Regions from separate parts of the Leuconostoc sp. LN180020 genome, predicted to be linked through region 2. Evidence: predicted binding sites of a transcription regulator. Region 2 holds the regulator's gene; each other region holds the start of a gene.
What was found. The regulator Rex, encoded in region 2, represses fermentation and respiration genes when NADH is low (regulators of the CRP and FNR family bind a similar motif). The targets are predictions, from matches to a motif close to TTGTGAANTANTTCACAA.

Region 1: FAZ25_RS01240 (zinc-dependent alcohol dehydrogenase family protein) is a predicted target of Rex. The motif match lies at 3,518-3,535, and genes of this name have one in related genera.
Region 3: adhP (alcohol dehydrogenase AdhP) is a predicted target of Rex. The motif match lies at 4,131-4,148, and genes of this name have one in related genera.
Region 4: FAZ25_RS02815 (DoxX family membrane protein) is a predicted target of Rex. The motif match lies at 3,067-3,084, and genes of this name have one in related genera.

The regions. Positions count from the first base shown of each region.
Region 1 is NZ_CP039736.1:239,201-247,080, forward strand. Features, by position in the region: partial or broken gene gtfA (sucrose phosphorylase) at 1-1,065, opposite strand, end outside; gene FAZ25_RS01230 (VOC family protein) at 1,297-1,680, opposite strand; gene FAZ25_RS01235 (hypothetical protein) at 1,746-2,477, opposite strand; gene FAZ25_RS01240 (zinc-dependent alcohol dehydrogenase family protein) at 2,482-3,498, opposite strand; gene FAZ25_RS01245 (LacI family DNA-binding transcriptional regulator) at 3,688-4,656, shown strand; gene FAZ25_RS01250 (NAD(P)-dependent oxidoreductase) at 4,689-5,609, opposite strand; gene FAZ25_RS01255 (cytidine deaminase) at 5,629-6,030, opposite strand; gene pepF (oligoendopeptidase F) at 6,082-7,869, opposite strand.
Region 2 is NZ_CP039736.1:848,309-856,188, forward strand. Features, by position in the region: gene FAZ25_RS04505 (RNA polymerase sigma factor) at 1-94, shown strand, start outside; gene FAZ25_RS04510 (anti sigma factor C-terminal domain-containing protein) at 84-1,112, shown strand; gene tsaB (tRNA (adenosine(37)-N6)-threonylcarbamoyltransferase complex dimerization subunit type 1 TsaB) at 1,193-1,903, shown strand; gene rimI (ribosomal protein S18-alanine N-acetyltransferase) at 1,887-2,444, shown strand; gene rimI (ribosomal protein S18-alanine N-acetyltransferase) at 2,419-2,829, shown strand; gene tsaD (tRNA (adenosine(37)-N6)-threonylcarbamoyltransferase complex transferase subunit TsaD) at 2,832-3,848, shown strand; gene FAZ25_RS04535 (redox-sensing transcriptional repressor Rex) at 4,003-4,653, shown strand; gene FAZ25_RS04540 (peptidoglycan bridge formation glycyltransferase FemA/FemB family protein) at 4,659-5,696, shown strand; gene FAZ25_RS04545 (HAD-IIB family hydrolase) at 5,886-6,704, shown strand; gene FAZ25_RS04550 (aromatic acid exporter family protein) at 6,753-7,235, opposite strand; gene FAZ25_RS04555 (nitroreductase family protein) at 7,360-7,880, shown strand, end outside.
Region 3 is NZ_CP039736.1:440,210-448,089, reverse strand. Features, by position in the region: gene radA (DNA repair protein RadA) at 1-1,213, shown strand, start outside; gene gltX (glutamate--tRNA ligase) at 1,483-2,979, shown strand; gene FAZ25_RS02320 (NADP-dependent oxidoreductase) at 3,115-4,017, shown strand; gene adhP (alcohol dehydrogenase AdhP) at 4,171-5,226, shown strand; gene FAZ25_RS02310 (hypothetical protein) at 5,387-5,926, shown strand; gene FAZ25_RS02305 (ECF-type riboflavin transporter substrate-binding protein) at 6,323-6,889, shown strand; gene FAZ25_RS02300 (ABC transporter ATP-binding protein) at 6,944-7,880, shown strand, end outside.
Region 4 is NZ_CP039736.1:542,859-550,738, reverse strand. Features, by position in the region: gene FAZ25_RS02830 (HAD-IIB family hydrolase) at 96-917, shown strand; gene FAZ25_RS02825 (alpha/beta hydrolase) at 919-1,821, opposite strand; gene FAZ25_RS02820 (DUF1440 domain-containing protein) at 1,902-2,441, opposite strand; gene FAZ25_RS02815 (DoxX family membrane protein) at 2,482-2,997, opposite strand; gene FAZ25_RS02810 (ECF transporter S component) at 3,377-3,934, opposite strand; gene FAZ25_RS02805 (GntR family transcriptional regulator) at 4,216-4,605, shown strand; gene FAZ25_RS02800 (ABC transporter ATP-binding protein) at 4,602-5,507, shown strand; gene FAZ25_RS02795 (hypothetical protein) at 5,504-6,340, shown strand; gene FAZ25_RS02790 (ABC transporter ATP-binding protein) at 6,363-7,268, shown strand; gene FAZ25_RS02785 (ABC transporter permease) at 7,274-7,880, shown strand, end outside.

The DNA of each region.
Region 1 (7,880 bases), 610 kb from region 2:
GGCATCATCATTGCCTAAAGCTGAATAGTAAGTTGAATTAATCTGATAAATATCTAAGTTATTATACGCAGCTGATGAGTAGGTCTTTTTGACATTGGCACCAACTTTGTATAATTCCTCAGAAGCATAATCAATTTATTCGTCCGTCAAAATATCACGTGCGTCAACAACCCCAATGCCATCATGCGTATCTAACGTCGTGAATTGTTTCATCGGAGACTGTTTGAGCCAGTTGGCTAGTCGATTTGTTTTGCCTGAGTAAAGCGTATAAAGTACTGTCATTGGCAAAGCAAAATCATAAGTGAAATAACCATGGGCGTTGATCTTTTGAGGAATTGTATAATGCTCATGAATTTCTGGTAAAATTTCAGCATGCATAGGTGCCAAAATGTCACGCACTTCGTTTAAAACAGCCCATATTTCTGGTTCGACAAAGAAATCATTTGTCCCAACTTTCTTAACAGCATAGGCGAAAGCATCTAAACGAATCAAATTGGCACCATGTTGGACCATGTCTTCTAGCGTTGCTTTAATGAAGGCTTTAGCAATTTGAGAATTAACATCAATATCAATCTGTTCTTCACCAAATGTATTCCAAAGATGCTCTGTCATGCCATCAGCAAAAGTGATTTCTTGAATTGGCGCCTTGTCTTTGCGCTTATAAATAAGGTCGATGTCTGCTTGAGTTGGTCGATCTGGCCCAGCTTGTTGCCAAAACTTTTCCCAGCGAATGAAGAAATCACGGTACTTTGATTGATCGTGATTTACTTTAAAATCTTGATACATCTCCGATTCACGAGAAATATGATTGATCATAAAATCAAACATCAAATAGTACTCTTGTCCAAGTACCTCAACATCATCCCAATCACCAAATGTTGCATCAACACGCGTGTAATCAGAAGGAGCGAAGCCACGATCACCTGTAGAAGGGAAAAATGGTAACAAATGTACCCCGCCAATCGCATCGCCAATGTCTTCCTTCAAAACTTGGTGGACTTCCTTGATATTACTGCCCAAAGAATCAGCATACGTAATGAGCATTGCTTTGTTTTGAATTTCCATGTCTTTACCTTTGTCATATTCAGTTTTTGTTAAGCGCTTACATAACTAGTTTAATCGATTATATTGATACATGTCAAGCGCTTGTCAGCACTTATTATTGAAAAGAACAAAACTATCATATGTCATTTTTTCTGAAAACAAATTGAAAACACGATGATATCAACTATCTTTTAACATTTCTAAGCAATAAAAAACGCACACTTTTATTCAAAGCGTGCGTTTTTTTATTTATTATTTTACAATTTCACAAAATTCAACGATAACAGCGTCTGGTCCTTCAATATTAAAGAACTTAATACCTTTTTCCCAGAAAGCTAAATGTTGTACTTCTGAATCGATTAGCTTGAAACCTTCAGCCTTTGCAGCAACAAATGCTGCGTCAGCATCAGTTGTATCCATAGAAATATGGTTAATTGCACCAGGCTTACCAGCAACCTCGTCCTGCTGCCAAGTTTCAATCACGAGGTTGTCACGCTTCATGAAAATAACATTACCAACTGGAAAATCACCTGTTTTAGTGAAACCTAGCTTCGTCCAAAAGGCTTCAGCAGCTGCTAAATCTTTTGTGGGAATACCAATGTGTTGTACGCCTGAATAATAATCTGAAAATGACATGTTATGCTCCTATAATTTAGAATGCAAAGGCTGGAACGATATGTTGTCCCACGTCTTCATGATAATTAAATTCCTTGATGTTTAAGATTTGGGAAAATCGCTTTATCTCCCCAACCCGTAATCCCACCTTGAAATAGAAATGCGAACACTGTACCGACACCATAATTGGTAAAATCAGGCAAGATAATAATAGCAATAATACCAATAATTGTTGGCGGAATATATGACGCCCACATCGCCTTAGCGGCAGAACCTTTGAAATACTTAAATCTCAAAATCTGCATCAAATCATCTGCGGGATGTAGGACAAGGTTTGTACGTTGATAAATTGAAATAGCAATTGCAATCATTGCAACACCAATGAAATTCAATACAGTATAACCTATGGTTGTCATGACACTATGTGACTCGGGTAGCACCTGTGAGAACATACCTGCAAAGAAACTAATCAACACTGAGAAAGGTACCATGAAGGCAATATTGCCAACAAACTTTTTCCAATCAAAATAGCCTTGTAAGAATACATTCAATATTGCAATTAAGACACCTACAATGAAAAATACCCAACCAAGCATCAAATTTGATCCTTGAAACACTGCTTTATTAAAACCTGATTCAGCGGCTGTCCAATAAGCAGAGCCCAGAAAAGCTGGGTGGATTTTTTGACTTGTAACGACTGTTAAGACATTACCAGCCGCGTTGATTACCAAAGAAAGCACAAAATATGATAATGAGGCGCCAATCGTCAGCGTGCGACCATTCTTAGATGTCGTCTGTGCTACGTTTTTAGCGTTCATGGAATTATGCCTCTTCTCCACCAACTTTAACAACAGCCTTTGAAACTACACCAAGCTTACCATTAACAAAGTCATCAACTGTGTTATAGTCCAATTCGTGAGACATCAATGCTTCTACGTTCAACTTGCCTGATGACAACAAAGCCAATGAATCTTCAAATGCATTAGGGTTAATAAATGAACCTTGGATTGTCAATTGCTTTTGGAAGACTTCGTATGTGTTCATTTCGAACTTAGCATCAGGACCGCCAACACCAAACATCAATACTTGTGCACCACGTGCTGAAGCTTCAATAGCAGCTTCTTGTGTTTGTGGCAAACCAACAGCTTCAATGATAACATCGTATTCGCCTTCAGGAATCTTGTCACCCTTCATCGTGTTGAAGGTATTTTTAACACCAAACTTTTCTTTGTTCATTGCCAACTTTTCGTCAACGATACCAGCCAGGTCAACTTGGTGAATACCATAGGCTTGCAAAATTTGTACAAAAAGTTCACCCATGAAGCCATCACCAATAACCAAAGCTTTTTGGTATGGTGTTACTTTCAATAACTTAATACCATGGACAGCACATGAAATTGGTTCAACAACAGCTGCTGATTTCAATGATACGTTATCAGGAATTTGATAAACGACTGAAGCAGGTGCTGTAAAGTACTCTTCAAAGCCACCATCGCGCGTCACACCAACGGCTGACAAGTTTTCGCACAATTCTGGACGACCTGTACGGCAGAACTTGCATTGTCCGCAATAAATATTAGGATCAACAGTCACACGGTCCCCTACTTTAACATTGGTTACAGCTGAACCAACTTCGGCAACAACACCTGAGTTTTCGTGTCCCAAAACGATTGGAGGTACGGCTGGAGCTGAACCTGGCAAACCAGCATACAAAGCGTGGTCTGTACCACAAATACCCGCAAACGCAGTATGAATTTTCACCTCGTTTGGTTTTACTTCTGGTTGTGCAATATCTTGCAATTCCAGTGACTTAATGCCTGTTAATACTAATGCATCCATGATTAATGCTCCTCTTTTCTTGTGATTCCTTTAACTTACAAGGACAATGTTAAACCTTAAATTTTTTGTTGTCAAGCGTTGTTCAAAAAATATATTGCAGTAATCATCGTGAGCGTTTACAAAACCGTGTATAATGGACTAGTATAAATATAATTTTTGAGATTAGTTTCTCCACCAATGGAGGTGTTTATGGTTGCAAAGCTAAGTGACGTCGCTGAATTAGCAGGTGTCTCAGTAACAACGGTATCACGTGTGATTAATAGTTATGGTTCATTAAGTCAAAAAACAATTGATAAAGTCCACACTGCTATGCGTGAATTACATTATCAACCTAATGCAATGGCAAGGTCTTTACAGGGAAAATCTTCCCAATTTATCGGTCTTATTTTTCCTAACATACAAAACCCTTTTTTCACAGCACTTGCAAGTGAGATAGAACAACTTTTGTTTGAAAAAGGATACAAGGTTATTATTGCAACAAGTGCAAATAATATAGAAAAAGAACAACAATATTTGCAAATGCTTGCTGCTAATCAGGTTGAGGGTATTATTACATCATCACATAATCTTGGCATTGAAAGTTACAGCAATAGTTTGCTACCTATCGTCGCTTATGATCGTCATCTGTCTGATAATGTGCCAATTGTTAGCGAAGACAATTACCAAGGTGGTTTTCTTCTTGGTAACTACCTTGTCTCACAAGGCGCCAAAAATCTTTTAGTATTGAACGATAACGATCAATCAATCTCGCCTACATCAAAACGTTATAACGGTTTTGTTGATGCTGTCGGCTCAAAAAGTAAGATTAGTACTCTGGATTTTGATTCCAACAAAATATCCGAACCAAATATTATTCAAGACATCGTAAAGGATATCCAAACGCAGAATATCGATGGTGTTTTTGCTTATAATGATATAATGGCTATTCAACTGCAAAACGCACTGCGAACTGCAAACATTCGAGTTCCTGAGGATGTCATTGTCGTTGGTTATGATGGCTCACCAATTGTGCAATTACTTCATCCTGACTTACCAACGATTATTCAACCAATTCACGAAGCAGCGCAACGCTTAATTGAAGTGTTATTTGCTGAAATCAATCAACGATCAACTGTTAAAAACGATTTACTACCAGTCACACTACACGAGCCAAAATAAAAAACCACAACCAAATCTGGTATGTGGTTTTTTTATGCGTTCACCTGATTCAATGGTGCTTCGTTATTTAATACACGCACAACTTCTTTTGCTGCAGCTAATCCGACAGCATCAAAAGCTTCTCGAGACTTAGCAGCAATATGCGGCGTGATAAATGTATTAGAAAGACCTAGTAAGGCATTGTTGTCAGAAATTGGTTCGTTAGTGACAACATCTAAACCAGCTCCAGCAATTTCTCCGGACTTTAGTGCATTAAACAACGCGTTTTCGTCCACGATGGCACCACGTGCTATATTCACTAATACCGCAGTATTTTTCATTTTTTTAAACACTTCAGCGTCAATCATATTCTGGGTATCAGACGTTGCCGGCAAGGCTAACACAATAAAATCAGATTGCGAATAGATTTCTTCTAAAGTTGCCATGCGTCCATTTTTAACTGATTTACTATGTCGCGCATAAGCTAGTACCTCAACGTTAAAACCAGTTAAGAGTTCATCTATTTTTTGACCAATCGCACCAAAACCAATGATACCAATTTTCTTATGTGACACTTCTTGTCCTTTGGCTGGGGCATCTGTCTCATCCGTGATGCTTTGTCTCTCTTGATAAAATAAACGTCCGCTCATGAGCATGTGCATTAAGGCTGTCTCTGCAACAGCTGTTGCATTAGCACCAGGTGTATTTGTCACAATGACATGTTGCTGACTGGCGTCCTCTAAATTAACGTTATCATAACCAACACCATACCGCGCAACGATTTTCAAATCCGGAAGCTGAGATAATATGTGCTTATCCACTGGATGCATCATCAAAATCATCCCATTCAAATCCTGATTCGCTAAGAAATCGTCATCATTTTTTTGTTGATTTGATATTACCTCAATATGATTGGACTTGAGGTAATCAATGGCAACCTGAGCAATACCATCAAATACTAATACTTTTTTCATTGTTTACTCCTTCGTTTGCTTAATCTAATCCATTAAATGAGCCAGGCATTAATGAAGCAATATTCGTTTTTATTTCTTTACCTGAATCATTAATTAACCAAATCGGCATATCTGGGCCAAAAAACTCAACCATCACTTGCCGACATGCCCCACATGGTGCGATTGGTGCTTTTGTACGTCCCGCAATCACTAACCCTTCAAACTGTCGGTAGCCGGCAGCCATCGCACTAAAAATGGCCGTTCTCTCAGCACAATTAGTCAAACCAAAAGAAACATTCTCAATATTAATACCTTTAAAAACACGCCCATCAGCGACTTGTAGTGCAGCACCAACTGGAAAGTTCGAATATGGTGTATATGTCTCATCAAGAGCCATTAAAGCAGTATTGATTAATTTTTCAGGTGCTGAATTTGGCGACATAATAACTCTTCTCCTCGTTAATAGTTTACCACAGCAGAACGAGTGCTTGTCTTAGTTTGCGAGTAACTTTTCTAACTGGTTCAGTCGCGTTTCAAAGACATGGAAAGCTTGGTTCAGATAATCTGACTGGCTCATATCAACACCAGCTTTTCCAATAACATTTAGCGGATAATCAGAGGCGCCAGCACGTAAATAATTTTTGTAGTCATTAGCACCATCGTGATTGATAATACGGTCAGCTAGTGTTGTAGCAGCTGCTTCACCTGTTGCATATTGATAAACATAGTAATTGTAATAAAAATGCGGAATTCGTGCCCACTCATACGCAATAGCCTCATCAGGAAACAAATCTGGGCCATAATACTTTTGATTTAATTCACCATAATAACTACTCATTTTATCAGCCGTTAGAGCCTCGCCCTCAGCAGCTTGTTGATGAATCCAATCTTCAAATTCTGCAAATTGCGTTTGTCTAAAGACCGTCCCTTTGAAACCGTCTAGATATTGGTTCAAGACATAAGCTTGCACCTTAGGATCATGATTAGTTTTCAGTAAATAATCTGTTAATAGACTTTCATTCGTTGTAGAAGCAATTTCTGCCAAAAAAATGGGGTAGTCACCGTAATGATAAGGTTGTGTATGTCTTGTTAAATAAGAATGAACAGAATGTCCCAACTCATGAGCTAAAGTATAAACATTATTTAAATTATCTTGCCAATTCAATAGAATAAAAGGATTGGTATCGTACGCGCCGCTAGAGTATGCTCCTGTCCGTTTACCCTTGTTTTCAACAACATCTATCCAACGTTCATCAAAGGCACGCTGGACAATACGCACATAATCCTCGCCCAATGGCGCTAATGCTTTAATCACAATGTCTTGCGCCTTATCATAGGAAACATCAAATGTAACATCATCAACTAAGGGCACGTATAAGTCATAGCTATGGACGTCTTCAACACCCAACACTTGACGACGTAACGAGACAAATCGATGTAGTAATGGCAAATGATCATTAACTGATTTTCTTAGGGTCTCAAAAACCGTTGTAGGTAAGCCATGTGGTAAAATAGCGGCCTCGCGCGCTGAATCATAATGTCGTGCTTTCGCCAAGAAATTATGGCCTTTCACATGCGATGACAGTGTTGAAGCAAAAGTATTTTGAAAACTAATATAGCTGTCATAGAGTGTATCAAATGCTTCCTGACGTAGGTCGCGTGATTGCGATTCTAATAATAGACTGTACAAACCATTAGTCAAAGGCACCAGTTCACCTGTTTCAGTATGTACATCTCCGAAAGACAGATCTGAATTATCAAGCACACCAAATGTATTTTCAGACGCATTAAAAATATCACTAGCACCAGCTAGTAGCGCTTCTTGTTCAACAGGTAGTGTGTGTGGCTTTTGTAAACGAATCGTATCAAATAAATGACTAAATGGTTCTAACCCAGGTGTTGCTAGATACTCAGCTAATACCGTATCAGGAATACGCAATACTTCAGGCTGAAAATAGGCCGTCGCTTCACTAACTTCAGCCCAAAGCGCCTGTACTCGAGCGTTAAATGCTGCATACTGCTGATTAGTTGTGTCTTGATCATATATTTGGTGGGCGTAGACGTAAACTTTCTCTAATAAACGTTCCAACGATAAATCTGCCACTAATGCCGCTTGTAACATGTCAGCCGAATCACCGACGTGCCCAACGAAACGCGTCATATTTTGAGCTGATTCATGAACTTTTTGAAAAGTCTTTTCCCAGGCCTCATCTGATGAAAAAATAGTTGTTAAATCCCATGTTAACGCTGTTGGCACTTCATGACGCTTTATCTGTGGCATATTATTACTGA
Region 2 (7,880 bases):
ATATAATGCGAGTGATTCAAAAATAAAAGTTGATTTATATCGCACAAGACAGCAACTGAGGCAGACAATAGAAAGGGCACAAAATGAACGATAACCAAAATTTTGAGCGAATAATCAAAAAAGAAAAGCGTAAAAAACTACTCATAACAGCAGTTATTTCAAGCATCGTTACAGTAACTATTGGTTTTGTTGCGGTTATGGCAACAACCATTATTTTAGGAAAACAGATGGACGTTCAAGCTGAAAAGCAGATTAATCAATTTAATATTGCTGATCTTATTTATTCACCAAATATTAGGTCAACATCGCAACGTTATAGGCTTACGGCAATGACGCGTGCAACATTATCTAGTGATCGTCAAAAGAATATTGATGGTTATCGCGTTGCTTATCCTGAAAAAAAAGTGATACTCAATCTGAGTGGACCAGAGAGTAGCAGTGAAACATCCTCTAATATCTATAAGAACGATACCATTAAAAACATTAACATTATGGCAGCAAACCCTAAAACAGGGCAAAAAGAACCGATATTTTTCAATCGGGCCTACCCAAATTGGTATAGTAGCCAAAAGAACAAAGACAAGTTGATGTCACCGATTACACCGACACATGAAGCGAAAACCCTACAAGCATTACCCAACACACTAGGCGAAGTGGCTATCACGTTTGATAAGCGATACAGATACGAAGATATTTTAAAGATGATGCCACACAATATTATGATCAACTATTATTGGCTTGGTTTCCATTCTGCTGCACTTGATACGTCAAGTCATGTTGGTTGTTATGTTGGTTTGAATGCAAAAGATGACGGCAGCGGGAAATTGAACGATCAATTTGCTGGGCTACCTGATAAAACGAAATATAATGATTATCAAGGTCTGAAGAAGGCTTTAAAAAGTCAAATTAACAGAAAAGATGTTGATCATATTGATATTGCTAAAGATGCGGAAAAGCAACTTGTACCATCGCTTAAAACGGCTGAGTTTGCTGGGGTTATCGTCACTGGACGTACAGAAAATCTTGCGAAGTTAGACCAATTACCTTATACTTATGCAAGTAATGTCGGTATAACCACACCTATCATGCCATACCAGTCGCCAATTAAATAAATGGTGATTGTATTTGTTTGAAATCAGTATAACAGTTCAAGACCGTCGTTTGGCGGTTTTTTTGTGGTAGAATATAGATTATGAAGATTTTAGCATTTGATACAAGTAACCAACCACTAACCGTGAGTTTGGCGCAAGATAATCAGGTTATTCGTGTTTTTTCAACCAACGAAGCACGTAACCATTCTATTCAGCTACTACCAGCGATTCAGCAAACAATTGCAGAACAGGGTTGGACATTATCGACAATTGATCGAATCATTGTTGCACAAGGGCCTGGTTCTTTTACAGGATTACGTATTGGCGTTACTGTAGCTAAAGTATTAGCCGATACAATTAAGTGTGAGTTAATTGGGGTATCTAGCTTAGCTATTTTGGCTGAACAACAAACATTTGATGGGCTAACCATCCCATTATTCAACGCACGTAATGACAACGTGTTTACTGGGGTGTACGCGATGGGAAATAATGTATTGCCGGATGCGCACCGGCCAGTAAAAAGTTTATTTGATTGGTTGGCGTCTCGACCAGAACCATTGCTTTTTATTGGTGATACTGATGTGTTTGGCACAGCAATTGTTGAACACTTTGCTTCTCGAGCGCAAATTTTGTCACCTACTGAGAGTTTGCCAGATGGGCAGGGTATTGTGTCGCTTGGAAACAGGACATTACCAGCTAAGAGGGTAGCGGATTTTAATCCAAATTATTTGCGTCGCACGCAAGCAGAATTAAATTGGTTAGCTGCCCACCCAAATGAGGATAAGCCTGAAAATTATGTTTTTGAAGTTTAATCGTCAAGGTAAATTACCTTTAACAATCCCACAATATCAAAAGCGTGCTATTGACAGTCAGGGTTATAGTTTTTTGATACGGCGTGCAACTGTTGAAGATATTGATACGCTGGTGAACATTGAGGAAGCTGTTTATGCTGGTCAGGCGCCTTGGTTATTGAGAGATTTTTTAAGTGAACTATCACGACCACATATCCGACTGTATTTAGTTATTGAGCGTCATAACCAGGTCATCGGTTTTGCTGGTGCGGCTTATCAGCGTGAAATATATGACATGCATATTACAAATATTGCCGTCGTACCGGTCTGGCAAGGCAATGGGTTAGGACGCTTGCTGATTGAAGATATCGCTAACTTCTCTAAAAATATTGGTATACACACAGTATCCTTGGAGGCTAGATCATCAAATGTTAGAGCAATAGCCCTATATCAACGACTAGGATTTAAAAATGTTGGGATTAAAAAAGGCTACTATTTAGGTGATCATGAAGATGCGATTTCGATGGTAAGAGAGATTGATAATAAGACAAGCCAAAACTGAAGATGCACGGTTGATTTTTAATATTGCCGAAGCAGCATTTGTGCCGTCGCCTTGGCCGATGGCTGTTTTTGAGCATGAATTATCTAGCCCGCGAAGCAGGTATTTTATTGCAAATGCTGGATTTATTGGTGTGACGCAGATAATTGATGAAATCGAAATTGGCAGTTTGGCCGTTCATCCTGATTATCAACGGCGAGGTATAGCACAGCAGTTGTTAAATCAAGTCCTTAAGCAGCCAAAGGTCAAACGATTTCTATTAGAAGTTGATGAAACCAATATTTCAGCCATTCAATTATACGAAAAAAATGGTTTTCAGGCTTATTTTCGCCGTGAAAAATATTATAAAAACGGCCATGCAGCAATCATGATGGAAAGGAACATCTAACCGTGACAAAAATTATAGCTTTTGAATCAAGTGCCGACGAAACTAGTGTAGCGATTGTTGAAGATGGTCATATTGTACTTAGTAATGCGGTAGCTACACAAATTAATTCCCATCAACGCTTCGGTGGGATTGTGCCAGAAGTTGCTAGTCGCCATCATATTGAATGGATTACGCGTGTCTTAGATGATGCACTAGATGCAGCACAAGTTAGGCCTGAAGATTTAGATGGTGTAGCTGTGACTTATGGCCCAGGATTGGTTGGCTCGTTACTAGTTGGGCTGATGGGAGCCAAAACTTTCGCTCTGGCACATGATTTGCCAATCATACCGGTTAATCACTTGGCGGGTCATATTGCCGCTGCTAATTTCAATGTCCCAATTATTTATCCAGCGTTAGCATTGATGGTTTCCGGTGGCCATACTGAGCTAGTATTAATGACATCAGAAAATAATTTCGCTGTCTTAGGTGAGACTCGTGATGATGCGGCAGGTGAAAGTTTTGATAAAGTTGGTCGATTACTCAAACTCCCTTATCCAGCAGGTAAAACAATTGACGAAATGGCGCATAGGGGACAAGCAACCATTAAATTTCCAACTGCTATGGCACATGAAGATAACTATGATTTTAGTTTTTCTGGCTTAAAAAGTGCAGTTATTAACTATGTTCATCATGCTGAACAAAAGGGTGAAACAATCGATCATAACAATTTGGCGACAAGTTTTCAAAATGCTGTCGTTGATGCATTGATTGGTCGTACCAGAAAAGCCTTGAAGGATTATGACGTTAAAAGTTTTGTTTTGGCCGGTGGTGTAGCGGCCAATGGGCAGCTACGTGATGAGTTAGACGTATTATTATCACAATTCCCCAAGACGACCTTTATTCCAGTGCCACGAGAATACACAGGCGATAATGCGGCGATGATAGGTGCTGCTGGTTATTGGAACTTTAAACAACATATTTTTGCTGGATTAGATCTTAATACTAACCCTGGCTTAGATTTTGAATTATTAAATAAATAGTCACTTTGTGAATGAATCACTATCTTTTTTTGAAAAGCCTATTTATGTGATATAATAGTTATGCAAAAGTTCACAAGGTGAACATAGAGTGTGCTTTAATATTAAATAGAAAGTGACCACGTTCAGATGGTGACTTAAATGAATTGGAGAAATTATGACTCAACAACCAAAAATTCCACGTGCTACGGCAAAAAGATTGCCGATATACTTCCGTTACTTAACATTTTTACACGATGCGGGGACTGATCGCATTTCATCAGCAGAACTTAGTGATGCTATTAAATTTGATGCGGCAACAATACGTCGTGATTTTTCTTATTTTGGTGCACTTGGTAAGCGTGGTTATGGTTATGATGTGAAAGCACTATTAGATTTTTTTGCTAATGTTTTAGATCAAGACAGCTTAATTAATGTTGCTTTGATTGGCGCTGGTAATCTTGGACAAGCGCTCCTAAACTTTAACTTCCATCAATCTTCAAATATGCGTATTTCCGCTGCCTTTGACGTTGATGAAACTCGAGCTGGAACGATTATGGCTGGTGTGCCTATCTATGCCATGAGTGAGTTGACAGAACAGATTACAGCACAGCGCATTAATATTGCTATTTTAACTGTTCCACAAGGTGTCGCACAAGAGATTACTGATAAGCTTGTTGAAGCAGGGATTAAAGGTATTTTGAACTTTACACCACTGCGTGTGACTGTACCAAATAATGTGCGTGTGCAGAACGTTGATTTAACAAATGAATTGCAAACATTGGTTTATTTTATTGATAACTATGGTTCAATTACGACAGGGTTATAATTCAGATGGCTATTTTAGATTTAAATGATGCAGAGAAAGTTACCGCCTACCAAGAATTTGTTCGTCGTGATCCAAGAGGGCAGGTAACACAGGATCCGCTTTGGGGTGAATTAAAATCTAATTGGGGTCATGTCTACGTTTACCATGAGACTAATGGCCGTATTGATGCAGTTTTGTCAGTCTTAACGGTTGAAGCTGTTACTGGCAAGTTACTAGGCTATGCTGGTCGCGGGCCGATTGCGGACATCGACGATATTGATTTGATAAAGTCTATGATTGAAGAAGCTTTGACAGCTTTACCAGATAATGTATTTTTAATTCGGATGGACCCTGAAGTGCCTTACACACCAGCACGTAATACAGCTTATCAAAACGCAGGTTTTGTCACTCGTAATCGCGATATTACGCACATGCATGGCAATATACAACCACGAAAGAACGTTGTCTTATATTACGATGGTCGTGGTGAAGGCGCTAAACCAATTACCAATGAAGATGACTTGATGTTGCATTTTAAGCGTGATTATCGTAATCAAATTAGACGTGCAGCCAAGGATGGTGTGACAGTAACTTCTGGTGATAGCGAAGCCGATGTCCGGGCATTCTTTGAGACCTATGTGATGATGGCTACAGCTCAAAGTATTACACATCGTCCAATTGATTATTTCTTGCGTATGCAAAAACTATGGCAAGGGACAGGACTATTTAAGGTATTCTTAGCTCACTTTGAGGGCCATGTTGTTGCTAGTGGCATTGGCTTTAGTTATGGGGACGAAATTTGGTATATGTATGCTGGATCTGATCGTCGTTATGCCAAGCATTATGGGCCTTATGCAGTGCAGTGGCATATGTTACAATGGGGCTTGGCCCTGGGTAAAGTAGCCTACGATTTTGGTGGTGTGGGGGACTTTGTGCCAACAGATGGGCTATATAAATTTAAACATGGCTTTGCCTATCATGATCCGCATGCTGAATATATTGGTGAGCTTGATTGGGTTCTTGATGATAGTGCATATCAGATGTATCTTGAGCAATTTAGTTAAAAACCGCCAAAAGGCGGTTTTTAAAATTAATATGTTATAATTAATGAGTTATCTATGTTAAATTGAACAATACTGTATCACTACTTTCTGATACAATTTTGTTTGGCTTCGCATAGATTTTTATTCATTAACAAGTTTAATATGGCGTAATAGATTACGCATTAACATTTTTTAAAAGGTGGGAGACCAGTGAACATTAGGATGATTGCCTCTGATATGGATGGCACGTTTTTAACAGCTAATGACGAATATAGCCAAGGTCGTTTTGAGCGTATTTTGGATAATATGAAAGCGCGCGACATGCGTTTTGTCGCGGCTTCTGGGCGACAAGTTAAAAACTTACAAGAACTATTTGAACCAACAATTGGTAAAGGTTACGAAATTGACTTTGTTGGTTCAAATGGGGCTATGGTCGCGACGAGTCAAGAACAGCTATACGCTGTGCATTTATCACCAGCACAGCTATCAAAAGTGATTGCTTGGAATGCTAAAAACCCAGAATCAGCGGAAAATATTATTATTATGACTGGTGATCGGGCAACATATGTTTCTAATCATGCTACGGGGCCAGTAGCTGAGATGGTATTTCAATTTTATCCTAATGTTAAACAAGTTGAAAAGCTTATGGAGGTTGATGACCATATTTTAGAAATTACGTTTGTTTGGCCGAATGATGAAGTGCAACAACATGTTGCTGAATTACGAGAAATATTTGGTAGTGAACTTCATGCAACCGGTTCGGGATTTGGTTCGGTGGATGTGTTGGGTAAAGGTGTAGATAAGGCTGCCGGTTTGCAGGTGTTGCAGGATTATTATGATGTGTTAGACAGTGAAGTAATGACTTTTGGTGATAATGGGAACGATCTAGAGATGCTTCAAAAGTATCCTAATAGTTTTGTCATGCCAAATGCCAATTCATTCATGCTAACCGCAGTTCAAAACAAGGCTTTAAATACCAATGTCAATGATGGCGTATTGGAAACAATAGAACATTTTCTAGGTATATAATTAGTCAAAAAAAGTTAATGGTTAGCAAAAAAAATAAGGCGTCAAGCCTTATTTTTTTGGATCGGGGGACGCAAATCGATTAACAGCAATGGCTACAAAGACACCAATAAATGTATCAGCAATACGATCAATGACATAAAGCACAGTTGCCCCACTTGGAATGTTTAGTGAAATCATTAATAGTGCCGCTAGTGCACCAATGACACCGCTATTATAGTTAAAACCGTCTAAGAAAACAATGGCTACAACAACTAAAAAAGGTAAGAAAATCATTGACACCCATACTGCATGAGACGTAGACGTATGAACCATAAAATAGACTAAGGCTAGTAACCCGCCGACCATGTTTGAAATGAGACGGATCTTAGCAAAGCTTAATGTTTTATCCCAACTTTCTCTTAGCGCAAATACTGATGCCAATGCGGCAACAAATGGTGGGCGCTTGAAGAAATAGAAGGCGGTAATAATGAGCATAACGGCCATTGCTGTCTTTAGTGTGCGTAACCCGATACGGAATTTTCCGAATTGCATAGTCGCCTCCACTAATATTCTTATTATCTTATCATAAAAACATGGTAAAATCTATTTATTATAATAATGGAGGAATAATGATTATGTTCGCGCTCGAGCGTGTATACATAATTATATAAAAACGATGACAAATCCTGTAATTGATTTACTCAAGAATCATAAATCTATTCGTGCCTATACCGATAAGCCTATATCAGATGATATCGTTGAAACGATTTTCAGTGCGGCTATTGCTGGACCAAATATCAATAACTTTCAACCAGTGACTTTTATTGAAATTACCGATCAAGCATTCAAAGCAGAAATTACAGCGCAGGTTGGCATGAAATATATTGAAAGTGCTGCGCGCTATTTTGTTGTGGCAATTGATTTTAATAAGGACTTAATTGGCTTGACGCCAGAGGTGCGTCAACTGGCAGAAGAACGGTTAGCCAGTTACCCTATGTTGGAGGGGGCAATTGTTTCAGCTGGTATTGCCTTAGGACGTGCTCAAGTTGCTGCTGAATCACTAGGTTTGGGAAGCGTGACCATGGCCGGAGCGTTGGGGTCTTTTGAATTATACGAAGCGCGCTTGAAATTACCAAAATTTGTTAAGGCTGTTATGGGATTTTCCTTAGGCTATCCAGATCAAGAACCTGGCATTAA
Region 3 (7,880 bases), 410 kb from region 2:
TGGTCGGACTGCCAAAGTCGAAAAAATTAATGAAGTCACTTCAGAAGAAACGCCGCGAGTAGCGACAAACCTCAAAGAATTAAATCGTGTCTTAGGGGGTGGTGTGGTACCGGGCTCTATGGTGCTCATTGGTGGTGACCCTGGTATTGGTAAGTCGACCTTGCTATTGCAAGTATCTGGTCAATTAGCTCATGAGGGACGTGTCTTGTATGTTACAGGTGAAGAATCTGCCACTCAGGTGAAGTTACGTGCTGACCGCTTAGGTGTCGGGAATGATGAATTTTATCTTTATCCTGAGACAGACATGACAGCCATTAAGAAGCAAATTGATGATTTACAACCTGATTTTGTTGTGATTGATTCCGTTCAAACAATGCAGGAGCCCGATGTAACTTCTGCTATAGGATCAGTTTCACAAATTAGAGAAGTAACTGCTGACTTATTACAAATTGCCAAGACAAATAATATATCTGTTTTCATTGTTGGACATGTCACCAAGGATGGGGCAATTGCTGGACCAAAAATTTTAGAGCATATGGTTGATACGGTGCTTTATTTTGAAGGAGATAGTAACTATAAATATCGTATTTTACGTGCTGTTAAAAACCGTTTTGGTGCCACCAATGAATTAGGGATCTTTGAAATGCGTGATGGTGGACTAATTGAAGTTGCTAATCCGTCAGAAATATTTTTAGAGGAGCGTCTTGCTGGTGCAACTGGGTCAGCTATTGTTGTGGCGCTTGAAGGCTCACGACCAATTTTAGTCGAGTTGCAAGCATTAGTGACGCCAACTGTTTTTGGTAATGCTCAACGAACAGCATCGGGATTGGACCGCAATCGCGTGTCGTTAATTATGGCAGTGCTCGAAAAACGCGCCAACTTGTTATTACAAAATCAAGATGCATACCTGAAAGCGGCCGGCGGGGTTAAATTAGATGAACCGGCGATTGATTTAGCTATTGCTGTGGCCTTGGCGAGTTCATATCATGATAAAGAATCACGACCTAGTGATGTCTTTGTAGGTGAAATTGGATTGACTGGGGAAGTGCGTAGTGTGGCTGATATTGAAGGACGATTGAAAGAAGCGCGCAAACTTGGTTTTAAAAGAGCAATTGTGCCAAAAAATAACCTCAATGGTATTGAATTACCAGCAGGAATTCAAGTCATTGGCGTTGCCACATTAAGTGAAGCCTTGGCGTTAGCGTTAGATTAATCTCTTGCTAAAGTGTTTCACGTGAAACAACCAATATCGTTGTACAAATAGCTTGAATATACGTCATTACTGCTCATGATGTACTTAAATGAAGTACACGTAGAAGGGATCGACATAAATTTGACCGTTTGAATTGGCAGGCCAGTCTGCGTTGGAAATTATGCGCTGTAATGTTGTACAATAGAGTAGATAAATAGCGGGTTTTACCCGTATAACTGAGGAGGAATGTGTTTGTATGATTTTTTATACAAACACCTATAACACATCACATGACAGAAGATATTCGTGTTCGCTACGCACCATCACCAACTGGCCATTTACATATTGGAAATGCGCGTACAGCTATTTTTAACTGGCTTTTTGCTCGCCATTATAATGGTAAATTTATTATTCGTATTGAAGATACAGATTCAGCCCGTAATATTGCTGATGGCGAAAAATCTCAGTTAGAAAACTTAGCTTGGCTCGGTTTAGACTGGGATGAATCACCGGAAAAGCCAGGTGAATATGGACCTTATCGCCAATCTGAGCGTAATGAGCAGGGTATTTACCAACCGTTTATTGATAAGTTGTTGACTGAAGGGTTGGCATATAAATCTTATAAAACGTCGGAACAACTAGCTTCTGAACGTGAAGCTCAGCAAGCAGCCAAGCAAGCCCCGCATTATGTTTACGAATATGAAGGTTTAACACGTGAAGAACGTGAGGCAAAGTATGCCGAATTTGAAGCAAAGGGTCTAAAGCCAGTGGTTCGTTTCCGTGTGCCAGAAGAAAAGACTTACGCTTGGGATGATATTGTTAAAGGACACATTGAAATTGGTGCCAAAGAAGTTGGAGGCGATTGGGTCATTCAAAAAGCCGATGGCATGCCAACATACAATTTTGCAGTTGTAGTTGATGACTACATGATGAAGATTTCGCATGTGTTGCGTGGTGATGATCACGTGTCTAACACCCCCAAGCAAATGATGATATTTGAAGCGCTTGGTTGGGATATACCACAATTTGGTCATATGGCGCTGATTATCAATGGTGAGACAGGTAAAAAGTTATCAAAACGTGACGAAAACGTCTTGCAATTCGTTGAACAATACAAAGCATTAGGTTATCAACCACAAGCAATGGTCAACTTTATTGGTTTACTAGGTTGGTCACCAAAGGGTGAAGACGAAATTTTCTCACTAGAAGAATTTAAGCAAATGTTTGACGAAACCCGCCTGTCAAAGGCAAATGCGAAGTTTGATCAAAAGAAGTTGGAATGGATTAATAACCAGTGGATGCGCCGTGATTTAGAAGAAATTATGCCACAATTAATTCAAGAATTAGTGACTGCTAATCTTGTTAGTCCTGCTGATGCAACAGTTAAGGCAGATTGGTTAGCTCAGGTGATTAAGGTGGCTGGTGTTGAAGGCATTTCTTATACGCGTGAAATAGTTGACTTAGTACGTCAGCCTTTCTTTGAATTAGGTGATATTACTGATGATATGGTGGCTTACTTAACCTCCGAAGAAGGTCGTCGCGTGTTTGATGCATGGGAATCAGCTTACATCGCACTACCTGATGATGCGACAGCAGAAGATTACCTGAATGCGATTCGTGGTATTCAAAATCAGCTCGAAATTAAAGGCCGTAATCTCTGGAATCCTATTCGTATTGCGACAACACATGAAGTTCAGGGACCAAATCTTCCTGAAATGCTAGTTGTTTTAGATAAGGCAACCGTATTACAAACAATGGCTGATGTTAAATCAAATTATCTGAATTAAATGAGAGCATGGACGATGCATAGCATTAGTTCATGCTTTTTTAGAACAGGAAGTAACACTTATGATTGTTTTTAGACTAAAATATAGTTATTAACACGTTGCAATCAATTATATTAATTTAGAAAGTGTGACATAATGTATGCTGTAGAAATGATTAATTATGGTGACTTGGATGTTTTGACGGATACACAAACAGCACAAAGACCAGAAATTAAATCAAAACAGGTTCTTGTACAACAACACGCCACAGCAATTGATCCTTATGACGTTAAGTTTCGTCAAGGGTTGATGGGGACAGATAAACCAACGCCATTAATTCCAGGCTCAAGTGTTTCCGGTCAAGTCATTGCTGTTGGGGATGAGGTGGGAAACTTTAGCATAGGTGACCGCGTGGCAGCTTCGACGCATTTAAAGTCTTATGCACAGTATGTTGCTGTTAGTCAATCTTTGTTGGCTAAAATACCAGATAATGTCAGTTATGAAACCGCTGCGGCAACAGTTTTAGGCGCGCAAACGGGTTATCAGATGGTGACAGTAGATTTAGATATTCAGCCAGGTGAGTCTGTCTTAATTCATGGTGGGGCAGGGTCAGTTGGATCAGCTGCAATACAAGCTGCACGACTTCGAGGCGTACAAACGATATACACTACTGCCAGTAGCACAGCGACAGCATATTTGCAGGCGATAGATAGCCAAGTGCAAGTCATTGATTATCGCACCACTGCCCTGACACAGGCTTTACCCGATGGGGTTGATGTCATCTTAGACACAATTGGTGGCGATACATTACAGCAATCGTTAAATGTACTCAAACCACAGGGCAGATTAGTATCACTTGTCGAAGATGCAACTGATCAACGGGTACAACACAGTTACCTGCAATCGAATGGGCAGCGTTTAGAAACACTGCTGGGCCTTGTTTCAGTTGGCAAAATTTCAATCAGAATTGCCCAAGTTGCACCTTTTGATGCCGAAAACATGAAACAATTCCAAACATTAAAACATGTTTTAGGTAAATTAGTGTTAACTTTTGATTAAACACGTGCATTGGCATGTGTTTTTTAGTCTGATTGATCACATAATAAATTGTGAAATTGTGTGTTTTTTGATAAAAAAACTTTACATCTGTCCTTAAAACAGGTACAATTTACTTGTAAAATAGTTCACAAAAAGAAGGAGTATATCGATATTATGAAAGCAGCAGTTGTACGTGAAAACCCAGATGGTTACGTTGATTTAATTGATAATTGGGAACCAAAAGCTTTGTCATTTGGTGAAGCCCTAGTTGATATGGAATATGTTGGTCTTTGCCATACAGACTTGCACGTAGCCGGTGCCGATTTTGGGAATCCTAATAAAATTGGACAACGAAACGGTGCGTTCCGCCGTGTAATCGGGCATGAAGGTGTTGGTCGTGTATCAAAGTTAGCAGAAGGTGCTGGTGATTACTTGAAGATCGGTGATCGTGTATCTATTGCTTGGTTTTACGATGCTTGTGGCGTTTGTGATTATTGTGTAACGGGAAATGAGACATTTTGTCGTAAAGTTCGGAATTCAGGCTACACGGTTGATGGTGCTATGTCACAACAGGCAGTGGTTAATGCTAAGTATGCTGTTAAAGTGCCTGAAGGCTTGGATCCAGTTGAAGCTACGTCAATTACCTGTGCTGGTGTGACAATGTATAAGTCACTTAAAGTCGGTGAAACAAAACCAGGTCAGTGGGTATCTGTTCATGGTGCCGGTGGTTTAGGTAACTTAGCTGTTCAGTATGCGCACAACGTGTTTGGCGCACATGTGGCTGTTATTGATGGTAATGATGATAAGCTTGCTGCAGCAAAAGAGAATGGTGCTGAAGTCCTAATCAACCGTAAAAAGGTTGAAGATGTGGCTGCTGAAGTACAAAAAGCAACCGGTGGTGTCCATACTGCACAAGTGACCGCAGTTAACGCAGCTGCATTTAATCAAGCAGTTGACTCACTACGCCCTATGGGTAAGTTAGTTGCTGTGGCCTTGCCACAAGGTGACATGGCTTTGAATATTGCTAAGACCGTCTTAGATGGTATTGAAGTTCGTGGGTCATTAGTAGGTACACGTGCTGATTTGAAAGAAGCTTTCCAATTTGGTGCAGAAGGCAAAGTTAAGCCAATTGTTGAGAAAGTTAACTTTGCAGACATGAACGAAATCATTGATGAGATGAAAGCTGGTAAAATTACCGGACGTAAAGTCTTTGATTTCACAACACTTTAAGCAATGTTTAAAAATTCAGTCCACTGTTCGGACTGAATTTTTTTATCATTTGAAATATGGTGGTTCGTGAATCATTGTGTTAGAATTGGGTAACAAATGGATGGAGGAATGTATGCTTATTGGTTAGCCTAAGGCGATATAATCAGCATATGGGTGAATAATGTCTTATTTTACACAACAACTTTTTAATGGGCAGCGTGATCGTATTTTGCGTGTAGTTGATATGGCTAGTGATGAACAAGTGACAGCAGGCTTTATTCACATTTTTGACGAGCGACGCGTCTTTGATTTTGACTATGCCAGTGAATTAACAAATGGTAAAATCACGCAAGCTGAATTTGATGAAGAGGGTGAAGCTAATAATACTTTTAGTGTGAACTTTATGCCGATAGCTAGCGACGAAGATGAAGTGCCAAGTGAGCTTTTTGAAGCGTGGGCTGGTCTTATTGGGCGAGACTATGCATTAATGCCACATGTGCACATTAATATGTATCAGCAAGCACTCAAACCAGAAATTGAACAAATTGATAAGCCGATTTTTGAAGAAAGATTAATTGAATTAGTGAGTCGCATATTGGGTTCATCCGTTATTGGTTTTGAACAAAAATCTTTGACAATGTTTCCGAGCTTCTTAGTACAAGAACAACAAGAGATTAATCAACCACAAGGTCCTTCTACGCAAATTATTTTGCCAGATTAATAAAATAATAAATGCATTGACAAAGTGTGAGAAGTGTCTTAAAATCTAGTCATGTTAATAAATCGATGAAACGAAGAGTAAGTATGTAGCATCAGTAAAGCGAGTCGGGCGGGTGAAAGCCGATTTGATGAGACATATTGAAAATGAACGTGAATGAGGCGAATAGTGAAAGCTGTTGGCACGGTTAGTCCCGTTATCAACCTTAAGGATTGCATACTGTTAGACAATGTGCGATTAAATTTGGGTGGTACCACGTTTTTACGTCCCTGTTAGTTATGCGCTAGATGACTAACAGGGACCTTTTTTGTTTTCAATATGGGTCATGTTTATGGCCTAGTCGTTTATTTTGTGTGATAGCGTAACAGAACAGTTAATTAGAAAGCGAGGCGTAAAAGCATGCATAATCAGAAAAAGAATCAGGGATTTTCAGTGAAATCAGTCGTTGCAACTGGTATAGGGGCTGCGGTGTTTTTTGTTTTAATGAAGTTTATAGCCATCCCAACCGGTGTGCCCAATACGACAATCAATGTTGCTGAGGGCTGGTTAGCATTGATTGCGGGGTTGTTTGGTCCCGTAGTAGGCTTGTTGGTTGGTTTAATTGGACATACATTAAATGATGCCGTGACCTATGGGGCACCATGGTGGTCTTGGGTGATTGCAGATGGCGTCTTTGGCTTATTGTTAGGCTTTGGTAAAAAGTATTTAGCATTAGAATATGGCGAGTTGACAACCAAAAAATTGGTGCAATTTAATGTTTGGCAAGCAGTTTCAAATGTCTTAGTCTGGGTGATTATCGCACCGCTTGGCGATATTATAATCTATAAAGAAGCGGCACAGAAAGTATTCCTACAAGGTGCAGTAACTGCGGTTGTGAACACTATATCCGTAGCAATCATCGGATCATTATTATTGGTCGCTTATGTCAAGTCACGACCAAAGAAGAGCAGTCTACGTAGTGAATAAAACATCAAACAAGCGCAATAGCTTGTGTACATACTAAACAATAAAGGATACATTATGGCAACGCCGCTTATCGATTTTCAGCATGTCACATTTAAATATCATGCACAAGCCGAACCCACGTTACACGATATTAATTTTCAGATTTTTCCTGGTGAGAAAGTATTAATCGCTGGTGCTTCGGGCTCAGGTAAAACAACCTTATTACGACTATTAAATGGTTTGATACCTGAAGCCTATGCTGGGGATGTGACTGGCACACTAAAACTCCGCGGTCGAGATATTCTATCACAGTCGCTCTTCGAGTTATCTTTACAGGCTGGCACAGTACTACAGGATTCGGATGCCCAGTTCGTTGGTTTAACTGTGGCAGAAGATATTGCTTTTGCTCTAGAAAATGATGATCAACCAGTATCAAAAATTAAGGCTAAAGTAGCAAAATGGGCGCAACGTTTTGGCTTGAGTGAACGGTTAGAATTAGCGCCACAAATGTTGTCTGGTGGTCAAAAACAACGAACTGCTATGGCGGGTGTTTTAGTTGATGATGGGCGATTATTATTGTTTGATGAACCGTTAGCTAGTTTAGATCCTGCAGCAGGTAATGCTGCTATGGATATGATTAATCGTTTACAAGCTGAGCGTGATTTAACAGTTGTGATTATTGAACATCGTATTGAAGAAGTGTTGCGTGCCGATGTCGATCGGATCATTGTGATGTCTGATGGTCATATCGTAGCCGACGATACGCCAACTGCCATTATTCAGGCCGGTATATTGCCAGAAAACGGGCTTGACGAGCCCCTGTTTGTACAGTTATTACGTCGTTCGGGTATCGAAGTAGCAAAACTAGACCACGTAGCAGATGTTCAATTAGTCTCCGTTGATGACCAAAAACATGCTATTGAACAACTGAAAGTGCCTGTGAAACGGCAGCCAGTCTTACCTGAAAAGTTAGTCGTTCAGAATTTGAATTTTGGTTACGATACGCACGAAG
Region 4 (7,880 bases), 310 kb from region 2:
ATTGTCTGATAAATCAGCTAGTCACATGGTACACTATGAGTAATTAAGCACGTAGATCCGCAATATTTTATAAGTTAAGGAAACTAGGATAAAGTATGACAAATATTCAGCTGATAGCAACTGATTTAGATGGGACGTTTTTAGCAGATGATAAAACATTTGATAAAGCACTATTTAAGGTTGTCCTAGAAAGATTAAAAGCAAAAAATATTGGTTTTGTGATAGCAACAGGTGTCCATCAGGAGCGTATTGAGATGTTGTTAGCTGATTTTTTACACGCTGGCTTATTTTATGTCACAAATAATGGCGCACGCGTTATTGCGCCTAATGGTGAGGTACTTTATAACCAAGCAATACCTTGGTCAGTATTGGCGCAAATTCAAACCTTAATCACAGCCTTTGAACCAAAGCCAGATCAAGGTTTGGTTTATTCGACTGATGACACAGCTTATATACCGCGAAGTTTTTCTCATTTAGCCACTGATGATCGGTTAAAATATTTTAAAAAAGTGATTTTGTTTGACGATGTATCTGAAATCGTGATGCCAATTTTTAAAGTAACCATGAATTGGATAGATTTTGATGAAAGTAAATTGTATGCTGCGGCTAAACAAGCTTTAGGCCATCAAGTACACGTGACAGAGACAGGGACGGGTGCGATTGATATTGTGCCAGCAGGTGTCAATAAAGCAGTCGGATTAAAGGTTTTAGCAGATAATTTGGGGATTCAATTATCACAAGTCGCAGCTTTTGGTGATGGGGGCAATGACATCGAAATGCTGACACAGGTGGGGTACCCATACATTATGCCCAATACTAAACTTTCTGGTGATTTCTTACCAGTTGTGGCTGATAACAATCATGCTGGTGTGCTAAGAACCATTTTAACGATACTAGACAAAAGCAGTGTGAGTTAATTCACACTGCTTTTATATGCTCATTGATAAACGCTAGCTTTTCATAATAAATAGCGGATGTATTATAGTCACTTGGACCATGATCAGCATTTGGTATGATAAGAGTTGTTGGTTTTTTTCCTACCAATCTATAATAATCTTCTGCAAGTTTGAGACTTTGTAGATAAGGCACAACATGATCTTTAGTGCCGGCGATAAGTAACGTAGGTGGTGTGGATGGTGTGAAATAAGTTGCAGGATTGGCTTGCTTAACCAATGAGGGGGCGCTATCAGGGCGATTGCCTTGTAACATAATGCCTTCGAAGGCTATCGCTGAACCTGTTTCCAGAAATTTTGGGATTATATGCAATTGATTAAATTGTGTTGCAAACTGGTCGACTTGATAAGGGCCGTACATGCCAATAACACCGGCTACTTTTGGGAATTGATCTAGGAATCGATGGTTTGGTATGTGACCAAGTGTCACGTTTGCAGCAAAACTAGCAGCGGCTAACATAGCTAATTGTGCGCCACTAGATTCACCAATTAAAATGACGTGTTGCATATCAAGATTGTACATTGTTGCATTGCGCGTTAAAAAATCTAATGCCGCACGGATTTCTGCAATTTGATTTGGAAACTCACAATAAGGTGGTACATTTAAACGATAATCCATGCTAATCACAGCAAACTGATCAGTTAAAAATCGTAAACTTGGATTTAGTTTGAAAGATGATTTTTTACCACGCAGAAGGCCGCCACCATATAAGTCTAAAATGACTGGGAAAGGTTTGACACCACTAGGTAAGTAGATGTCTAAAGTGTGTCGAGAACCAGTAGCATAAGGTAAATCTTGTATGACCGTCTTGGCTGTATTGGGCACAGTTGCTGGCGTAAATTGATAAACTTGATCTTTAAATAACATCGGCAATCCTTTTAATTATTTCTATTTATTTCAGTATACAAAAAATGGCAATAAAAAAAGACCTCTGTTAAGGTCTTTTTTTAAATGGTTGTTAAATGTCCATGCTTGTCTTTGGCGATAAGATAATAAACAGTTGCTGCAATCGCCCAAGCCCAAACGATGTGGCCGAAAAATTCTGAAAAATGTTCAGCAAAAGGCTGATGCCAAGGGGCCGGCACTGTACCAAAAGCTGGCATTAAAATAACATGCCAGACGACCCAAAGGACAACGCCATAAGCGGCACCTTGCCAAAGGCCAATGAGTGGCCAGTATTGAGATACAAAAACGTAGAGTATCGCAAAAACAATGGCGAACGAAAAGTGTAATAACAATGTAAACCAAAAAACTTTTTGATCTTGAGAATAGTACACAAATGCGTGAACAAGTTTATCTGAAAACCCCAATTGTTCGGCCATATGTTGTGGTGGATTGGTCATATTACGTGCGATGGTGCGTGGTGGTAAAATAGCTTCCCAGCCTATTTTTACCATCCCAGATATCATACCGGCTATAAAACCATACCAAATGCTTTTGCTTGTGATTTCAAGCAAGTTAGCTTTGGGTTTTTGTAATGTGAACATGTGTGTTATTTCCCCTCTAATAACGGTATTTTTTTAAAGATTATTTGACACTAATATCATTGTTCAAGAACGGCATCTTTGAACGTAGGAATGGTGTAACCCATCTGTCTAAGCCAATTTTTCCTGAATTGGATCCGGAAATGAGCAATAGACCACCTAAAATAATGTAGGTTGGGTTGACTGAAACAACGCCTGCACCAAGATAAGAAAAGTTCATGACTAATGCGAAAAATGCTGCGGCAAGTGTTAACGTGCCAAAAATTAGGCCGAGTCCAACCAGTAGTTCACCCCAAGATACTAAGAAAGAAAAGGCAGCAGTAGAATGACCGTTGTTGGTGAAAGTAGTCAAGAACCAGTCATATAGCGGAAAAGCTTTTGCCCCACCGGGTGCAGTAACAGGATTTTTAATTGCCCCCATAATTAAACCAGATGCATCAAATGGTTTGGGACCAGTTAATTTTTCAAAACCGTCCTTTGCCCAAGCAAACCCCAGATAGAGCCGAATAATAGTCAATCCCCACATTGCAATTTTTGAATGACGTAACCACGCTAACATAACGATTTTCTCCTTATCATATAATTATTATCGTGCTTTCTATTACAATAAGTAAGTATAATGGTTTTATTGTGAAATGTCAAACAATTCCAAGTGTTTACTTGTAAAATAATAGTAAAAGAAAGTGCGTTAATTTTAAAAGGATTTTTTAACTTGAATTTAATCTTGAATCGTTAATATATAGTTATTGATAAGAACAAATAACACTTATTAATTGAACAGAACCCTGCAGATGATATAGGATTTTCATTTCATTCTCTCCCAAATCTTCTCTTCTCATTCTTGAATATATTTTCTTTCTCCCGTATTGTTAACAGATGCGGGGTTTTGTTTTTACAAAAAAGCCAGTAGACGCTACCATGACCGTCAGCTGGCTTTTTTAATGTGTTGGGGCTAATGAGTGTTGCAGTTTCTGGCCTAAAATAGGATAGACAATCATAACAACAAGCAAGGTTGTGACACAATTAACCAAAGTGGGAAAGAGCGTCGATAGTGTTGCAACAAATGCCGGCTGAATAGTCATGCCTTTGACTAAACTCATAACAAAATTGTGTAGCGTTGTCATGACGAGTTTGGTGATAATTGCTGCAACAACAATGAGAGCTAATTTACTAGTTTGTGGCTTTTTGTTGTAGTGGAGGCTATAAAATACGAGCATAGCACTACCCCCAACGATGAAAATTTCGATAAAATAATAAGGTGCGTCAAGAATATAGTTGTGTGTGACATCAAAAAGCGCTAAGCCCATGCCACCAGCTAATGCACCACGTTTATAGCCCAGAATCAGTACTGATAGGAGTGCAGCAGCATTACCCAGATGGACAAAGGGTTTGCCAATGAGTGCTGGCATTGGCACCTGAATGCTAGTTGCCACAAAAGTAATAGCTGCAAAAAAAGCGACAAAAACAATGGTTTGGGTAGTTTTTTCTTTTGTCATTGATGTATCCTCTGATTACGAATAGTATGATCTAAATGAAAACAATTGACCTAATTTTATCATACATTTGTGCTAAAAATTGATTTATATTTCGTATTTGATTTATCTCATCACGGGCTTGACAAATATAACTGTACCGCGTAACATAGTACACATGATACAGATAGTACACTTAGTACACTTAATCATAGGGGAATTAATGAAGCGCATTTTAATCAGTTGGTGTATGTGACAGACGTTGGGGTTAAGCATACACGAAAAATGATAAAGGAAGTGCATAAATGGCACAAATTCAGCGAAATCAGCCATTATATGAGCAGTTGATGTGGCGAATCAAGTCTCAAGTTGCTGCAGGTGTTTTATCCGTGGGCGAAAAATTGCCCTCTGTCAGAGAAATGGCGCTAATCGAAGGGCTAAATCCCAATACAGTTGCTAAAGCCTATAAGGCATTAGAAAGTCAAAATGTGATTGAAACTGTTGCTGGTAAAGGTACTTTCGTGCGTGAAAACGATGGTGTGATCGCAGATGATCGTTTTATTGCCAATGTTCAACAACAATTGGGGGAAGTTGTGATTGAGGCAAAGCGTGCGGGCATATCTTCTGATATTTTGCATCAGTGGATTGATGCTAGTTACGGAAAAGACGTTAAAGCGAGCAAGGAGGAGAGATGACACTCGTTATTGAAAATATTTCTAAGAAAATTCAAAATAAACAAGTGTTGAAGAATGTTAATTTTGAATTGCATAAGGGCGAGATTGTTGGTCTAGTAGGCCGCAATGGCGCAGGGAAGACGACATTGTTTGGGACACTGTCAGGTGAGTTATTACCTGACTTTGGTCGTGTTGGACTAGATGGCATAGACTATCTGAAAACAACAAAGCGACATGATCAATTGTTTTATATCGATATGCCTGATAATTGGTTACGTTACTATTCACCAAAACGAATTAAAGCTATTCTAAAAGTGGCCTATAAGGATTTCGATGAAGCTTGGTATGATGCAGAAATCAAACGATTTGGCTTGAATAATAGTAAACAGATTAAAACTTATTCCAAAGGTATGCGTGCACTGTTTATGATTATTCTCAGCTTTGCTAGTCGTGCGCAATATATTTTACTGGATGAACCACTAGATGGTCTAGATGTCTTAATTCGAGATCAGGTTAAGCAATTAATTGTTAACCAAGTCATGGAGCAGCAAACAACAGTTTTGATTGCCTCACATAACTTGGTCGAATTAGATACATTAGTTGATCGCATTCTACTGCTCAAAAACCAGACAATCGATCGTACATTTGCTATTGATGAGAATAAAGATGTTAAAAAGTATCAACTAGCTTTTGTCGGCCAAGAGCTACCCGCATTTCTTCGCGAGACAGGGACAATCATTGCTCAAACAGGGCATGTTGTGACAATTGTCTTTAACGATTTTACGGAAGATATTGGAATTAAGTTGGCCAGCCAAGAATTTAAATTTGTTGAAGAATTACCTATTAGTAGTGAAGATATTTTCCGCGCTAGTTTTGCCGAAGAAGCGTATGCATGGCAACAAGAATTGGAGGGGGAAATATGAGACAAGCAATGATTTTGTACATGAAAATCAAAAAGAATCAACTGATTCTAGCATTAAGTTTAGGTGTACTACTAACAGTCATTCAAGTAGGGTCTTCGATATGGCAGTATGGATTACACGGTAATTTCAGCGCTGAAAAAGGATTTGGCCCTGTTTTAATAGGGGTGTGGCTATTTATAGCAGCCATTTCGTTACTCAATGATCAGTCACGTCGCTTAGATTTATGGTTGTTCACGCAAAATATTTCACGTGGTCAGTTGTTTATTGCACGAATATTTTGGTTAGTCATTGTCCCAATCGTCGCCGCTATCGTTGTGGATGGGGCAATTGTTGGTATTTTTCACCCCACTGATTTTGGTCAAGCGCTTAATCTTGATATTATGACTAGCGCGCACTTCTTTTTCATCGCCAGTGTGATGGCCGGCATTTATACTATTATTGGGCCCAATTGGATGAAAATTGCGGGGGCGATGTTTGTTGGGTTGGTTGCTATTCAACCATTAACTTTGATCTATAAATTATTAGAAGATAGTAAACAACCAATACAGTTTATGATTCTGATTCTGGCTGGTTTATTGTTATTTGCGGTTGGTTATTATTTATCTACCAAAATTAGTGGCGACTCAATCGATGAGGCAGTGCGTTTAAGAATTTTACGTTGGCCGGTTGTTATATTTGTGTTTGTAACATCTTATGCAGTAGTCTTAGCCAACAATAGTGAGACGTTGTCTGCTGTAAAATTGTTTGATTTGTTGTTAACACCAGCTATTTTAACTGGTGTTACATTTACGTTTGTATTTAAACCCACACTCAAAGTAACGTGGGATAAATAAGTAGTATTATTTAGGGGGAAACATGGCATTATTAGAAGTTAAAAATGTTAACAAGCAGTATGGTTCAAAAAAGGCAATGGAAAATGTCAGCTTTAATGTTGAAGCGGGACACATTGTTGGCTTGATTGGACCAAACGGTGCAGGAAAGTCGACTGCAATGCGTGCAATTACTGGATTGATGAGCTATTCATCAGGTAACATCACATTTGAAGGACAACCAGTAACCTTTAGTAACCATCAAGCGTTGGGTAAAATTGGTAATTTGATTGAATATCCGTCAATTTATCCAAATTTGACAGCCCTTGAGCATTTGAAGTTGTATGCAATGGATACCGATAATCCAGCTGATTTCAAAACTTTAATGAAACAAACCCAAATTGATGGTGAAAACTTTGGTAAGCGTAAGGCTAAGAATTTCTCATTAGGAATGAAGCAACGTTTGGGAATTGCCATTGCGCTAATTCGTAATCCTAAGTTGGTTATTTTAGATGAGCCAATGAATGGCTTAGATCCACAATCAGTTCATGATTTGCGACGTTTGATTCGCGAATTGGCCGATACAGGTGTCGCATTCTTGATTTCTAGTCACTTGTTGGATGAGTTACAGAAGCTAGTTGATGACGTTGTGATTATTAATCACGGTAAAATTATTGAAACAGCAACAATGGCTGCATTCTTTAGCCATGATAAAGTACGTTGGGCACTCGAAACGTCAGATAACCAAAAAACAATTAATTTGGCTATTGCTAATCAATGGGTAGCTAATATGGAGGATGGGCATGTCCTTGTTTCTGGGGCTGACAACTTGCAGCAAGTCATCACTGCTGTGAATCAAGCTGGTATTGACATTACAACAATGAATACAGTCACAGGAAATTTGGAAAAGTCGTTACTTGATATGTTGGCTAACGATGATAAGGGGGAGTAATTGACATGTTAACATTAATGAAACAGGAATATTATAAAGCAATAAAACAAAACAGACTGTATATTTGGATTGCATTGAGTTTTATTTTTCCGTTGGCAATATTGGCTATTTTTAAATCGCAGCGAACAGTAAATGCGATAACTAACTTTGGTCAGGGGACAATTTATGTATTTATGGCAGGTATTATTATTACCGCGCTAAGTGTTTCGCAAGAATTTGGTTTTGGTACAATTAGGCCATTGTTATCACGACGTTTTAACCGCGGGATGGTTTTCACTAGTAAATTATTGCTGAATTTCAGTGTTTATATTAGTTTGTTTGTTGCTGCGTTTCTAGGTACGATGCTTGGCAAGATTATTTTCGCACCAAAGATTAACTTGGCTGATAAAATCAACTATGTCGGAACTGGTTGGCAAAATATGGGGCTAACAGCCTTAACAACTTTGTTGCAAATGATTTTCATTGCCGCATTAGTATTGTTGATTACTAACTTAGTTAAGAATTCTGGTGCTGCTATTGGTTTAGGGGTTGTCATGATTGTTGGAACACCTATTCTGAGCTCTATTTCATCACTATTAATTAATATGGCGCCTATCTTAAAGTGGAATCCGT